Myxococcus guangdongensis: one gene and its partner. The protein of the gene in region 1 interacts with the protein of each later gene in a pairwise test. Links are inferred from orthologs where the notes say so. Each region holds a gene or a part of one and is shown in the gene's direction. Other genes may lie near its edges.

Region 1 (3,768 bases):
GAGCTCCGGCTCCTGCTCGGCCCGCTGCTGGAAGAGCAGCCCCGTGCCGGCCTCCGTCGCGTGGTAGCGCAAGAGCAGCACGTCGCCCGGGGGGACCTGCGTGTCCGGGTCCAGGCGGCGCAGGCTCCCGTCCGCGCCGCGCGCCACCACCGCCAGCTCCAGGGCAATCCTCCCCACCTGGCCCTTCACGCCGGGCGCCAGGGAGTCCGTCCCCACCTCTACCCCCGAGCCCGACTGCCGCACCCGGGGCACCACCACCACCGCGACGAGCGCCGCGGCCACCGCGCCCGCCACCACGCCCCAGCGCCGCGCGTCCCACCGGGGCGGTGCGCGGAGCTGCTTCTTCACCCGCGCCAGGCCCACCTCGTCCAGCGGCGCCTCGGGGCGCGGGGGCGAGAGGGCCAGCAGCGCCGCGTCCACCCGTCCGTCCAGCAGGTCGGGGCCGGAGTGGGTGGCGAGGTAGCCCTCACACGCCTCACACGCGGTGGCCAGGTGCTCGCGGAAGTACGTCACCGCGTCCGGCTCACGACGGGCAAGGGCGCCGAGCGCCTCGTCATCCAGGTGTCTCATGACCTCTCACTCCCACCGACCGGCGAGCACTCGCCGCAGCAACTCTCTCTTGATACGGCCCCGGAAGCGCTCGAGTCTCATCGTCACGGCGCTTTTGCCCACGCCCAGCTGCTCCGCAATCTCACGCGCGGACAGCTCCCCTTCGATATAGAAAAGGTGCACTGTCCGCTTCTCCTCGCCCTCGGGCAGCTCGGCGATGAGCTGACGGACCACCTCGATGTCGCGCTCGAGCTGGAGGGACTCCGGCATGGGCGGCACCGCCTCCGGCTCCGGGTCTGCGATGTCGTCCTCCAGCCTCCTCAGGTGGGCCTTGCGCTCCAGCCGGGTGCGCGCCCGGTTGCGAGCGATGGACAACAGCCACGCCTCGAAGGCCCCCGGCTCCTTCAGCCGGGGCAGCGCCCGGAACGCCCGGACGAAGGACTCCTGGATGACGTCGTCCACCTCGTCCGAGTCCAGCGGGGCGAACCCCGTCACCAACCTCGCCACGAGGGGGCGGGTGCGCCGATACAGTTCACTGAAGGCGGAGGTCTCCCCACTCGCCGCGCGCCGTACCCACTCCGCCAGTCCCTCCGTGGAACCCACCTGACCTCCAGACCCCCGGGACGGCCCGGCGGCCACGCTGCATTTCCAGGCCCTGGTGGCCGCTCCTGGGGGAGGCGGACGAGGGCGGGCCGCTTCCTACTGGCTCCCGGGGGGGCGTCGGGAGGAAGAATGGGGCCCGCCGTTTCATTTCGAAGAGGAGCCCTGCCCGCCATGCGCGTCATCAACTTCAACCCCGGTCCCGCCGGCCTGCCCCTTCCCGCCCTGGAGCGCGCCCGGGACGAGCTGCTCGACTTCCAGGGCTCCGGCATGTCCGTCATGGAGCACAGCCACCGGGGCAAGGAGTACGAGGCCGTCCACGACGAGGCCATCGCCCTCTTGACGGAGCTGACGGGCCTGCCGTCCTCGCACCAGGTCCTCTTCCTCACCGGCGGCGCGTCGCAGCAGTTCGCCCAGGTGCCGATGAACTTCCTCACCCCCGGCGCGAGCGCGGACTACCTCATGACGGGCGTGTGGAGCGAGAAGGCGCTCGACGAGGCGAAGTACTACGGCACGCCCCGCGTCGCCGCGACGACGGCGCAGCCCGACAAGCACTACACCCGCGTGCCGCGCCAGGACGAGCTGTCGCTCGACGCGAAGGCCGCGTACGTCCACGTCACCACCAACAACACCATCTACGGCACGCAGTGGCACACGGTGCCCGAGACGGGGCAGGTGCCGCTGGTGGCGGACATGAGCTCCGACTTCCTGTGGAAGAAGATGGACCTGTCGCGCTTCGGGCTCGTCTACGCGGGCGCGCAGAAGAACCTGGGACCGTCGGGGGTCACGCTGGTGGTGGCGGCCAAGGACTTCATCGCCAAGGGCCGCAAGGACATCCCGAAGATCTTCCGGTACGCCGTCCACGCGGAGAACAACTCGCTCTACAACACGCCCCCCACGCTGGCCATCTACCTGGTGCGCAACGTGCTCGCGTGGATGAAGGACGTGGGCGGGCTGGGCCAGCTGGAGGCGTGGAACCGCCAGAAGGCGGACCTGCTCTACGGCGCGCTGGACACGCACGCGGGCTTCTACCGGGCCCCCGTGGAGCGCGCGTCGCGTTCAGTGATGAACGTCGTGTTCCACCTGCCCACGCCAGAGCTCGACGCGGCCTTCGTCGCTGACGCGAAGCGGCAAGGAATGGTGGGGCTCAAGGGCCACAGGACGGCGGGAGGAATCCGGGTTTCCACGTACAACGCGGTGACTGTGGAGAATGTGCGCACCCTCGTCACCTTCATGGAGCATTTCGTGAAGACGCGTGGCTAGTGTGCGTCGGAGCACGTGAAACAACCCACTTGGAGGGATTCATGAAAGCCACCCTGTCTGCTGTCGCGCTCTGCCTGCTGTTCGCCCTGCCTGCTTCCGCCGCTCCGGGAGAGGCCCAGGAAGTCGCGGGGGTGAAGTTCCCCGGAACCGCCAAGGTGGAGGGCAAGGAGCTGAAGCTCAACGGCGTGGGCCTGCGCAAGAAGATGGTCTTCAAGGTCTACGCGGTGGGCCTCTACGTGGAGACGCCGAGCCAGGATGCCGCCGCGCTCATCGCCGCGGACGAGCCCAAGCGCGTTCGCATGTACATGCTGCGGGACCTGGACAAGAAGAGCATCACCGACGCCATCGTGGAGGGCTTCAAGAAGAACGCGGGTGACAAGCTGCCGGCGCTCCAGGCGCGGCTGGACACCTTCGCCAACGCGATTCCGGACGTGAAGAAGGGCGAGGAGATCATCCTCACCTACGTCCCGGGCGTCGGCACCCGCGTGCAGAGCACCAAGGTGGCGGAGCCCATCTCGGTCGAGGGCAAGGACTTCGCCGACGCGCTGTTCTCCGTGTGGCTGGGCAAGTCGCCGGTGGATGGCGGCCTGAAGGACGGGATGCTCGGCAAGGACTGAGCCGCGTCCGTGTCGTACACGCGCCCCATGTCTCCCTCGGGAGGCGTGGGGCGTTTTCGTCCGCGGGCGTGGGGCCTTGAAATACGTGGGCACGTGGGCCGTAGTGCCCTGTGTGGGCCTGGGTGCACGGCGACGCCGGGTCTGATAGCAACCCGCCGGTCAGGAGGATGACATGGGAATCTGCTCGTGGCTGGTGCTGGGAGGGCTCGCGGGGTGGATCGCGAGCATGATCAAGGGAACGAACGCGAGGATGGGAATCTTCGCCAACATTGCGACGGGTATCGTCGGCTCGATGATTGGCGGCTTCCTGTTCAGCCTGCTGGGTGGGCGCGGCGTGACGGGGTTCAACCTCTACTCGTTGGCCGTGGCCACGGTGGGGGCCGTCATCCTCATCAGCATCGTCCAGGCGATCCGCAAATAGGCGCGCTCAGAAGAGGCTGAGCTGGGGCGAGGGCGGTGGCTTTCGTGGCGGGCGCCGGAAGGTGTCCGGTGCCGGCTCGGTGATGGACGAGGTGCGCAGGCCCACCCTGCGCGCCGTCGTCTGGAAGAGGCCGTGGATGGTCTGGGCGTAGAGCCCCTCGCCTCGCATGCGGTGCTTGAAGCGTGAGTCGCTGAGCTCCCCGCCGCGGGTCTCGCGGATGCGATGGAGCACGCGCTCGGCGCGCAGGGGGAGCTTGGCGCGCAGCCGCTCCTCGAAGACCTCCTTCACGGGGCCGGGCAGGCGCACCAGGGTGTAGTG
Region 2 (3,836 bases), on another replicon or contig:
AACGCGGGCGGCCTCATCAACGTCGCCCAGGAGTGGGCGGGGTATGACCGGCAGAAGGCGTACGCCCGGGCGGCGAACATCTTCGACACCATCGACACCGTGCTGCGGCGCGCGAAGGAGTCGGGCCTGCGCCCCGAGCAGGTCGCGGACCGGATGGTGGAGGAGAAGCTCCAGGCCTGAGTGAAGGCCGTGGCCGGGAGATTCCCACCGCCTCGTGTCCGTGAGGTGGTGGGGATGTGAGCGGGGATGTGGCCAGGGCGCGCGCCTCGGGGTATGACGGGGCCGCACTTCAGCCGGAGCTCACCGCCGTGGCCACCAAGCGGGCAGCACCCGGGCCCAAGGCCCAGGGCAAGCGCAAGCCCACCGCGAAATCCTCCCCGAAGCCTTCGTCGTCGAAGAAGGCCCCCGCGAAGTCTCGCGTCGCGTCGCCGTCCGCGGCCGCGCGCGCGCAGGCGCAGAAGCTGGTCTCCATCCCATCGGACATGGTCCTGGCGCCTCAAGCGGAGGCCCCCCGTCAGCCGACGGGCAAGGACCAGTCGCGCAAGCGCACCGCGGGCGTGCTGCGCGAGCTGTCGTGGGCGCAGCTGGACCGCGCCGTGCAGCAGATGGCGGACGACATCCGCAAGTCCTTCCAGCCCGAGGCCGTGGTGGGCGTGGCCCATGGCGGCGTGTTCGTGGGCGGCGCGTTGGCGTCGGCGCTCGGGTGCGCGTTCCATCCGGTGCGCATCAGCCGCCGCAGCCGGGACCGCGGCGACAAGGCGCATCCGCGGGGCGGACCGAAGCCCTCGAACGAGATGCCGCGCGAGCTGAAGGGCAAGCGCGTGCTCATCGTCGACGACGTGGCGTCCAGCGGAGACACGCTGGAGCTGGCCATGGCGCTGGCGCGCGAGGCGGGGGCGAAGAAGGTGTCCACGGCGTGCCTGGTGGCGAAGCCGGATGCGTACGCGCCCCAGTTCGCGGGCATCTCCACGGGGGCGCTCGTCGTCTTCCCGTGGGACTACGCGCCCGGCACCGGCGACGCGCGCTTCGACGAGGACCCGGACAAGGCGGGCGCCTGAGCCGTACCGCGGTGATGCGATGATTGTCGGGACGGCGGGCCACATCGACCACGGCAAGACGTCGTTGGTGAAGGCCCTCACCGGCATCGACACGGACCGGCTCCAGGAGGAGAAGCGCCGGGGCATCACCCTGGAGCTGGGCTTCGCGCACCTGACGCTGGACGACGGCACCCTCGCGGGCGTCGTCGACGTGCCGGGCCACGAGCGCTTCGTGAAGGCGATGGCCGCGGGCGCGGGCGGCGTGGACCTGGCGGTGCTGGTGGTGGCGTCGGACGAGGGCGTGATGCCCCAGACGCGCGAGCACCTGGACATCTGCAGTCTGCTGGGCGTTCGCGCCGGCGTCGTCGCGCTCACCAAGTCGGACCTGCTGGCGGAGCCGGGGCCCGAGTGGCGCGCGCTGGTGGAGGCGGACCTCGCCGCGCTCACCGCGGGCTCGTTCCTGGAGGGCGCGCCGGTGGTGCCGTGCTCGACGCGCACGGGCGAGGGGCTCGTGGCGCTGCGCGCGGCGCTCACCCGGGCCGTGGGCTCGCTGGGCAAGCGCCCCTCGGAGGGGCCCACCTTCCTGCCGGTGGACCGCGTCTTCACCCTCAAGGGCTTCGGCACCGTGGTGACGGGCACGCTCCTGTCGGGCACGGTGGCGGTGGACGACGCGGTGTCGCTCCTGCCAGGCACGCCCGGGCCGCTGCGCGTGCGCGGGGTGCAGCAGCATGGGCGCGCGGTGACGCGGGTGGAGGCGGGCCAGCGCGCCGCGGTGAATCTGCCCGGCGTGGAGCCGGAGTCGCTCCACCGGGGGCAGGTGCTGACGCGCGCAGGAGAGCTGCCCGAGACGCGCATGCTCGACGTGGAGCTGACGCTGCTCCCCTCCGCGCCGTCGCCCCTGCCGCGCCGCCGCAAGCTGCTGTTGCACCTGGGCACCGCGCAGGTGGAGGCCACGGTGGCGCTGCTGGACGTGGAGCGGCTGGAGCCCGGCGAGACGACGCTCGCGCAGCTGCGCCTGGACGCACCGGTGGCCGCGCTCGTGGGGCAGCGCTTCATCCTGCGGGGCTCACGCGCGCTGCCGGGGCGGGGCGCGACGGTGGCGGGCGGGCGCGTGCTGTCGATTTCCCCGCCCAGGCGCCGCAAGGGTGGCGCGTCCATCGTGGCGCCGTTGCGAGAAGCGGACCCGGCGGGGCAGGTGGCGTGGCTGCTCCGGCAGGCGGGCTACGCGGGGCTCACGCAGCAGGCGCTGTTCGGCCGCTCGGCGCTGGGACCCAAGGTGCTCACGCGCGCGCTGGAGCTCCTGGGCGCGCGGGGCGCGGTGGTGCTGTTGGACCGGGAGAGCCGGCTGTACCTGTCCGGCGAGGTGCTCGAGGGGCTGCAAGGCCGGGCGCTCGCGGTGCTGGCGGCCTTCCACGAGCGTGAGCCCTTGCGTGAGGGCTTGTCCCGCGAAGAGCTTCGTCAGCGGCTGTCCGGCGAGTTGGATGCGCGGGCCTTCCAGCGGGTGTTGCAGGGGCTGGGGGACGCGGGGAAGCTGGAGGTCGAGCGGGACCTGGTGCGCCTGAAGGGGCGCGGACGCGCGCTGTCGTTGGGGGACGAGGCGGCGCGGGCGCGGCTCGCCGCGGAGCTGTCCGCGGCGGGGCTGGCGCCGCCCACCGAGGGCGAGCTGTCCCAGAAGCTCCAGCTCCCGGCGCCCCGCCTGCGCGAGCTGCTGAAAACATTGATGGCCGAAGGCAAGGTGGTCCGCGTCAGCGAGGAGCTGTGCTTCGACGCGGGCAGTCTGGGGGCCTTGAAGGAACGGCTGGTTGCCCACCTGCGCGAGAAGAAGGACATTACCACCCAGTCCTTCAAGGAATTGGTGGGACAGAGCCGCAAGTTCGTCATCCCTCTGTCCGAGTACTTCGACCGGGAGAAGGTGACGCTCCGGGTGGGCGAGAAGCGGGTTCTGCGTCGCGGATGAGCACCAGCCACTACAGCGAGGCGTCGCTGCGCGCCCTCATCGAGCCCTTCGGCAACCCCGTGCTCGCGGTGGTGGACGGGCGTGTGTCCTCGGCCAATGACGCCTACCTCGCGCTGGTGGGGCTGCCCCGCGAGCGGGTGGAGGGGCGCTCCGTCATGGACTTCGTCCAGCCCGAGGAGCGCAGCCGGCTCGTCGAGCGCTACCGCCTGGTGGAGTCCGGCGGGGCCATGGAGGCGAGGACGCAGGTCTACCAGGTGCCCTCGGCTGACGGCGCCACGCGCGAGGTCGCCCTCTACGCGTCCCGAATCCCGCTGGAGGACGGGCGGCACGCGCTGCTGCTCAACCTGCTGCCGCTGACGGACAAGCCCCCCGAGCTGTCCATGGCGGAGCGGCTGGTGGAGACCTCCGCGAGCCTGGTGTCCGCGCACTCCGAGGACGCGGTGCGACGGGTGGCCCTCAAGGGCCTGGAGGCCGCGGGCTTCCGGGTGCGGCTCTTGCGCTGGGACGGTCTGCGGCTCAACGCGCTCGATGGCGGCGCGCCTCCGCCGGACGTGGCCCTGGGGCTGGAGGCGCTGTCGGACGGGCGCCCCGTGTTCGGCGGCGCGGAGCGGGCCTCGCCCACGCACGTGTACCTGCCCGTCGGCGGCCCCCAGGTGGAGGTCCTTCGGGTGGAGGGGCCGTGGGTGGCGCCCCGGCATGGCTCGGTGCTGACGCTCTTCGCGAAGGTGGTGGGCGCGGCGCTGACGGACGCGCGCGTGCAGTCGGACAGCACGCGCAGCCGGTGGGAGGTGGGGGCCGTCGCGGAGATGGCGCGCTTCGTGGCTCGGCCGATTCCACCCACG

The links. The genes of interacting proteins can lie anywhere in the genome.
Region 2: the proteins of serC (region 1) and selB interact in binary tests that used the Escherichia coli proteins (3 or more experiments, as listed by UniProt). The link is inferred for Myxococcus guangdongensis from one-to-one orthologs.

Annotation. Positions count from the first base shown.
Region 1 is NZ_JAJVKW010000001.1:300,189-303,956, reverse strand. What follows is about bases 495-3,367. They hold serC (3-phosphoserine/phosphohydroxythreonine transaminase), read left to right. Parts: upstream 495-1,323; coding sequence 1,324-2,412; downstream 2,413-3,367. Other genes in these bases: LXT21_RS01230 (GlsB/YeaQ/YmgE family stress response membrane protein), read left to right, coding at 3,202-3,367; LXT21_RS01235 (chalcone isomerase family protein), read left to right, coding at 2,454-3,029; LXT21_RS01245 (RNA polymerase sigma factor), read right to left, coding at 577-1,152; LXT21_RS01250 (hypothetical protein), read right to left, coding at 495-570. Outside these bases: more of LXT21_RS01250, read right to left, coding at 1-494; more of LXT21_RS01230, read left to right, coding at 3,368-3,450; LXT21_RS01225 (PA0069 family radical SAM protein), read right to left, coding at 3,457-3,768. UniProt on the Escherichia coli protein: Catalyzes the reversible conversion of 3-phosphohydroxypyruvate to phosphoserine and of 3-hydroxy-2-oxo-4-phosphonooxybutanoate to phosphohydroxythreonine. Is involved in both pyridoxine and serine biosynthesis.
Region 2 is NZ_JAJVKW010000002.1:532,930-536,765, reverse strand. What follows is about bases 595-3,535. They hold selB (selenocysteine-specific translation elongation factor), read left to right. Parts: upstream 595-1,077; coding sequence 1,078-2,994; downstream 2,995-3,535. Other genes in these bases: LXT21_RS07035 (ATP-binding protein), read left to right, coding at 2,991-3,535; LXT21_RS07045 (phosphoribosyltransferase), read left to right, coding at 595-1,058. Also shown: LXT21_RS07050 (Glu/Leu/Phe/Val dehydrogenase family protein), read left to right, coding at 1-180; more of LXT21_RS07045, read left to right, coding at 237-594; more of LXT21_RS07035, read left to right, coding at 3,536-3,836. UniProt on the Escherichia coli protein: Translation factor necessary for the incorporation of selenocysteine into proteins. It probably replaces EF-Tu for the insertion of selenocysteine directed by the UGA codon. SelB binds GTP and GDP.